2 linked regions of the Cupriavidus necator N-1 genome follow. The protein of the gene in region 2 interacts with the protein of the main gene of each other region in a pairwise test. Links are inferred from orthologs where the notes say so. Each region holds a gene or a part of one and is shown on either strand. Other genes may lie near its edges. The genes, in order: glmS and CNE_RS09835.

What was found.
Region 1: the proteins of CNE_RS09835 (region 2) and glmS interact in binary tests that used the Escherichia coli proteins (3 or more experiments, as listed by UniProt). The link is inferred for Cupriavidus necator N-1 from one-to-one orthologs.

Annotation. Positions count from the first base shown.
Region 1 is NC_015726.1:258,030-261,279, reverse strand. The notes cover bases 280-3,217. They hold glmS (glutamine--fructose-6-phosphate transaminase (isomerizing)), read right to left. Parts: upstream 2,699-3,217; coding sequence 860-2,698; downstream 280-859. Other genes in these bases: glmU (bifunctional UDP-N-acetylglucosamine diphosphorylase/glucosamine-1-phosphate N-acetyltransferase GlmU), read right to left, coding at 2,816-3,217. Outside these bases: CNE_RS01305 (cytochrome b/b6 domain-containing protein), read right to left, coding at 1-129; more of glmU, read right to left, coding at 3,218-3,250. UniProt on the Escherichia coli protein: Catalyzes the first step in hexosamine metabolism, converting fructose-6P into glucosamine-6P using glutamine as a nitrogen source.
Region 2 is NC_015726.1:2,091,088-2,094,399, reverse strand. What follows is about bases 212-3,211. They hold CNE_RS09835 (phosphatase PAP2/dual specificity phosphatase family protein), read left to right. Parts: upstream 212-1,015; coding sequence 1,016-2,407; downstream 2,408-3,211. Other genes in these bases: CNE_RS09825 (lysophospholipid acyltransferase family protein), read left to right, coding at 2,835-3,211; CNE_RS09830 (hypothetical protein), read left to right, coding at 2,397-2,828; CNE_RS09840 (bifunctional alpha/beta hydrolase/class I SAM-dependent methyltransferase), read left to right, coding at 212-1,019. Also shown: more of CNE_RS09840, read left to right, coding at 1-211; more of CNE_RS09825, read left to right, coding at 3,212-3,312.

The sequences.
Region 1 (3,250 bases), 1.8 Mb from region 2 along the record:
CCAGCCGCTAAGCATCATGATGAGCACAGCGATGAGATTCAGCCAGTGCGTGATGCGAACCCATGCAGGCTGGATGGACTGGCTGTGCGGCGCCAGCTTATCGGGCGGCACATGGTGGGCATTCTTCACTTGCTTTCTCCGACGCCAGGCGGCACATCGGTGACCGCCTTCTTCACCACGTTCGTCGTCCCAGACGCCGAGACCTTACAAGGTCAGTGCATGCTTGCCCTGCCACCCTAGGTTCCGCTGCTGGCGAATGCGGCAAACGACACTTGTCAGCTCAGGAAATCCACACCGGTTCGGCTTTTGAAATAAGAGCGACACGCACATTCACGATAGGAGCAAATCCCGGAGGAGGCAAAGCAGGCCTTCGCTCTCCGTCCGGCCCTGCATGGGGTGTATCGACCGTGGACGCGAAGCCCCGATCGGAGGAAGCAGAACCGACGTATTGGCGGCCCCGAAACTGAAGCCTCGCTCGCCCGCGGCCGGGCTGGAAGATTCCCGAACTCGTTCCATGCTGGTAGAGCCAGCGCCGCTGCTGTCAGGGAATGACCAGTCGGTTCCCGCCTTCGGAGGCTACCTTTGCGTTCGTATGTGGCTCAGGTCGAGAGGCAGTGCGAGGACGGCAAGTCGGAAAACTGCAAAGGTGAATTATCGCGGGGCGGATCTCAAAAAATCTGGGCTCCAACCCGGCCGGTTTGGCGTGCAAGGTGCCGCGCCGGCGATTCCGTTAGAAGCGCCCAATTCCGCCCCAGTCTTGGTTTCCGGGCAGTTCCGGGGCGGGGGTTGGGCAGATTTAACGCAGGTTTTGGCGACTTCTAATGGACAGGACCAACCATCTGACGATGGTAGGAGTGCCTTACTCCACCGTTACCGACTTCGCCAGGTTACGCGGCTTGTCCACGTCGGTGCCGCGGGCGCAGGCCGTGTGGTAGGCCAGCAGCTGCAGCGGCACAACATGCAGGATCGGCGAGAGATCGCCGTAGTGCTCGGGCAGGCGGATCACCTGGATGCCGTCGGACGACTGGATCTGGGTGTCGCTGTCGGCAAACACGTACAGGCGGCCACCGCGGGCGCGCACTTCCTGGATGTTGGACTTGAGCTTTTCCAGCAGTGCGTCGTTGGGGGCGACGGTGACTACCGGCATGGCTTCGGTGACCAGTGCCAGCGGGCCGTGCTTCAGTTCGCCCGCCGGGTAGGCCTCGGCGTGGATATAGGAGATTTCCTTGAGCTTGAGCGCGCCTTCCAGCGCGATCGGGTAATGCAGGCCGCGGCCGAGGAACAGTGCGTTCTCGCGGCGCGCGAAGTCTTCCGACCAGGCGATGATCTGCGGCTCCAGCGCCAGCACGCCATGCAGCGCGACGGGCAGGTGGCGCAGGTTGGTCAGGGCCTTGGCCTCGGCGTCTTCGGTCAGCAGGCCGCGCACCTTGGCCAGCGCCAGCGTCAGCATGTAGAGCGCGGCCAGCTGCGTGGTGAAGGCCTTGGTCGAGGCCACGCCGATCTCGGTGCCGGCGCGCGTCAGGAAGCGCAGCTCGGTCTCGCGCACCATGGCGCTGGTGGCCACATTGCAGACCGCCAGCGTGTGCACGTGGCCAAGCGCGCGCGCATGGCGCAGCGCGGCCATGGTGTCGGCGGTCTCGCCGGACTGCGAGATCACCACCACCAGCGCGCGCGGGTTGGGCACGGTTTCGCGGTAGCGGTATTCGCTGGCGACCTCGACCTGGGTCGGGATCCTGGCAATGCTCTCCAGCCAGTATTTGGCGGTGCAGCCGGAGTAGTAGCTGGTGCCGCAGGCCAGGATCAGCACGCTGTCGATGCCGGCAAAGACCTCGGCGGCGCCGCTGCCGAACAGCTCCGGCGAAATGCTTTCAATGCCTTCCAGCGTGTCGCCCAGCGCGCGCGGCTGCTCGAAGATCTCCTTCTGCATGAAGTGGCGGTACGGGCCCAGTTCCACCGATGCGGCGTGCGCTTCGACCACGCGCGCCTCGCGCTCGACCGGGTGGTCGTCGACGTCGTGGATGGTCACGCCGTCCAGCGTGATCTCGACCACATCGCCCTCTTCCAGGTAGATGATGCGGTTGGCGGTGCCGGCCACGGCCAGCGCGTCGGAGGCCAGGAAGGCCTCGTTCTCGCCCAGCGCCACCACCAGCGGCGAACCGGCGCGCGCGCCGACCACGCGGCCGGGCTGGTCCTTGGCGAACACGGCGATGGCGTAGGCGCCGTGCAGGCGCTTGGTCACCGCGCGCACCGAGGCGAACAGGTCGCCGCGCGTGGCACTGCTGGGATAGGTGTAGGCCTGGTGGATCAGGTGGGCGACCACCTCGCTATCGGTCTGCGATTCAAAGCCGTAGCCGACCGCGCGCAGTTCTTCGCGCAACGGCTCGTAGTTCTCGATGATGCCGTTGTGCACCAGCGCGATGGTCTCGCCCGACAGGTGCGGGTGGGCGTTGACGGTATCGGGCTTGCCATGCGTGGCCCAGCGCGTATGCGCCACGCCGGTGAAGCCCGACAGGCCGGAAGCCTGCGTCTGCGCGTCCAGGTCGGCCACGCGCGACACGGTGCGCGCGCGCTCGACCGCATCGTCGCGCACGACGGCGACGCCGCACGAGTCATAACCGCGATACTCCAGGCGGCGCAACCCTTCGATCAGGACCGGAACGATATTGCGCGTGGAAACCGCGCCGACGATGCCACACATGCTGAACCCCCGTTTGCTGGCGCCTGCCCGTAGACCTCAGGCGCCGGTATGAATCCTGTGGCGCCGCCTCACCGAGGCGGCGCGTGCCCTGGCCGCCCGCGGACGGCCCTCTGACGCTTACTTCTTCGGCTGCTTGACCGGGCGCTGCCAGGCGTCGATGGTCAGCTGCTTGGCCCGCGACAGCGTCAGCTTGTCGGCGGGCGCCTCCTTGGTCAGCGTGGTGCCGGCACCCAGCGTGGCGCCGCGGCGCACCGTCACCGGGGCCACCAGCTGGGTGTCGGAGCCGATAAAGACATCGTCCTCGATCACCGTGCGGTGCTTGTTCACCCCGTCATAGTTGCAGGTGATGGTACCCGCGCCAATATTGACGCGCGACCCCACCGTGGCATCGCCCACATAAGCCAGGTGGTTGGCCTTGCTGTGCGCGGCCACCTGGGCGTTCTTGACCTCGACAAAGTTACCGATATGCACGTCCTCGCCCAGCTCGGTGCCAGGACGCAGCCGCGCGTACGGCCCGATGCGCCCGGCGGGGCCAACCCTGGCCTCGTCAAT
Region 2 (3,312 bases):
CCAAGGAGCGCATCGTGTTGGACGGCTTCTATCACGACACGCTCGGCGAGCGCGACCGCAAGCTGGCGGTCGATGCCGCGCGCCGCTTTATCCTGCGCGAATTCGACACGCCGTCGGCACCGCGCTCCTTGCTCGATGCCGACCAGATCGGCCCGTTCCGCGAGGAATCCGACCGCCTGGCGTCGGCGCCGGCCGGGCTGGCCGCCTGGTACTGGCGCGCGGCGCGGGCCAACCTGAAGCTGGGCGGGATGCTGTCGGACGGGGTGCGGCTGGGCCATGAGACCGGCTTCGACTCGGGCTCGACGCTCGACTATGTTTACCGCAACGCCCCCTCGGGCCGCGGCAAGCTGGGCCGGCTGGCCGACCAGCAGTACCTGAACGCGATAGGCTGGCGCGGCATCCGCCAGCGCAAGGTCCACGCCGAGGCCCTGATCGCCGACGCCGTGCGGCGGCTGCGGGCGGGCGGCATGCCGGTGCGGATCGTCGACATCGCCGCCGGGCACGGGCGCTATGTGCTTGAGGCCCTGGGCGCGCTGGATGGCGGCGGGGCCGCGGTCGAGTCGATCCTGTTGCGCGACTACAGCCCGCTGAACGTCGAGCAGGGCCGCGCCCTGATCGCCGCCAAGGGCCTGGCGGACGTGGCCCGCTTCGAGCAGGGCGATGCCTTCGACGGCGACAGCCTGGCGGCGCTGGCACCGGCGCCGACACTGGCGGTGGTTTCCGGCCTGTACGAACTGTTCCCCGACAACGCGATGGTGCGGCGCTCGCTCGATGGCCTGGCGCGCGCGGTGCCGCCCGGCGGCTACCTGGTCTACACCGGCCAGCCCTGGCATCCGCAGCTGGAATTCATCGCGCGCGCGCTCACCAGCCACCGCGCCGGCGCCGCCTGGGTGATGCGCCGCCGCTCGCAGGCCGAGATGGACGAACTGGTGCGGGCCGCGGGCTTCGACAAGGTGACCCAGCGCATCGACCCGTGGGGCATCTTCACCGTCAGCCTGGCGCGCAGGCGCGGCGCATGAGCACGGTGCCGACGGAGGCTGGCGCCGGGGCGCGTCCGGAGCGGCCGGCGGGGCAGCGGCCCTGGGGACTGGCCTGCCTGTTGCTGGCGCTGGCCGGCGCGTTCTTTTTCTCCAGCTACGGCTTTGCCAACTGGCTGGCGAGCCAGCGTGCCAACGTGCCGGCGGTCTATTTCGAATGGGAGCGGGGGATCCCGTTCCTGCCGTGGACCATCGTGCCGTACTGGTCGATCGATTTGCTGTACGGCATCTCCTTCTTCCTGTGGCGCACGCGCGCGGCGCTGCTCACGCACGTCAAGCGGCTGGTGCTGGCGCAGCTGGTGTCGGTGGCATGCTTTATCGCCTTCCCGCTGCGCTTCAGCTTTGCCCGGCCCGAGGCCGACGGCCTGCCGGGCCAGCTGTTCACGCTGCTGGGCGGTTTCGACCTGCCGTTCAACCAGGCGCCGTCGCTGCATATCAGCCTGCTGGTGATCCTGTGGGTCGCTTTTGCGGCCCACCTGCGCGGCGGCTGGCGCTGGCTGCTGCACGGCTGGTTTGCGCTGATCGGGGTCTCGGTGCTGACCACCTGGCAGCACCACCTGATCGATGTGCCCGCCGGCGCGCTGGTGGGCTGGCTGTGCGTTTACCTGTTCCCGATGCAACTGCCCGCGGCCGCGGCCGGCGCGCCGGATGCGCGCACGCGCCAGCTGTCACGCCGCTACACCGTGTGCGCGCTGGTGGCGTTGCTGTGCGCGGTGCTGGCGGTGGGCGCGTCGGTGACGCTGGCGTTCCTGCTGCTGTGGGCCGCGCTGGCGCTGGCCTGCGTCGCCAGGATCTACGCGCTGGCCGCGCCGGCGTGGTTCCAGAAGGTCCGTGACGGGTCGATGGCGCCGGGCGCGCGCTGGGTGCTGGCGCCTTACCTGCTGGGCGCCTTCCTCAATTCGCGCTGGTGGACGCGGCGCGCGCCGCAGCCCAGTGCCATCGCTGACGGCATCTGGGTTGGCCGCTTCCCGACCCGCGCCGAACTGCGCGCGATCGGGGCGGATGCCGTGCTCGACCTGACGGCTGAACTGCCGCGCGCAGCCACCGGCCCGGCGCTTGCGTATTGTTGCGTGCCGGTGCTGGACCTGACCGTGCCGACGCCGGAGCAGTTGGACCAGGCCGTGGCTCAACTCGACGCCTGGCACCGGCAGGGCCGCCGCGTGCTGGTCAGCTGCGCGCTCGGCTATTCGCGCAGCGCGCTGGTCGCCGCCGCATGGCTGGCGCGCCGGCAGGGACTGCGCGACGCCGGCGCTGCGCTGGCGGCGTTGCGCCAGCATCGGCCGGCGGTGGTGCTCGGGCGCGAACATGCCGAGGCGCTGCAACGCTGCCTGGACCGTCCCGCCATGCCGGAGCCCGACGATGGACGCTGAGTTCACGCAACGCACGGATGCCTGGATCGCGCACGCCGTCACCGGCGCGCTGTCGGGCGCGGTGTGGATCGGCGGGGCCGGGCTGGCTTTCGCCGTCGCCACGGCATGGCTGGGGGTGGCCACGCCGGTCCCGCGCGCGCTGGCGGCCGCGTCGTTGCTGCTGGCGCTGCCCCAGCTCTGGCTGCTGCTGCGCGTTGCCATCGACCGCCGGCTGTTCGATGCGCTTGCGACCGCGCAGCAAGGCCAGCCCGACCTGGCCGGATTGGATGGCGCGCTGCTCGAACTGGGCTGGATGCCAGCGCAACGCGCCGGCCGCCCGTTGCCGGACCGCGCCCGCGGCGCGCTGCGGCTGGTGCGCGCGAGCGCCGCGCTGACGGTGTGCCAGCTGGCGCTGGCCTTGCTGACCCTGATCCTGAGGTAACCAACCATGTGGCTTGCCCGCGCGACCGCGCGCGCCATCATCGTCTTCGCCCGGCTGCTGACCGGCATGCGCGCCAACTGGCAGGGCTGCATCCCCGCCGCGGTGCTGCGCGTCTACTTTGCCAACCACAGCAGCCACGGCGACTTCGTGCTGATCTGGGGCTGCCTGCCACCCGACCTGCGCACGGTCACGCGCCCGGTGGCCGGTGCCGATTACTGGGAGCGATCGCCGCTGCGGCGCTTTATCGGCCGCGATGTATTCCACGCGCTGCTGATCGACCGCACCCGCAGCGACCCGCGAAATGACCCGGGAAGCGACCCGGTGGCGCTGATGCACGGCGCGCTGGCATCCGGCGACTCGCTGATCCTGTTTCCCGAAGGCACGCGCAATACCACCGACGCGCGCCTGCTGCCGTTCAAGAGCGGCATCTACCATCTGGCGCGGGCCAGCCCCGGGGTGGAGTTCGTGCCGGTGTGGATCGACA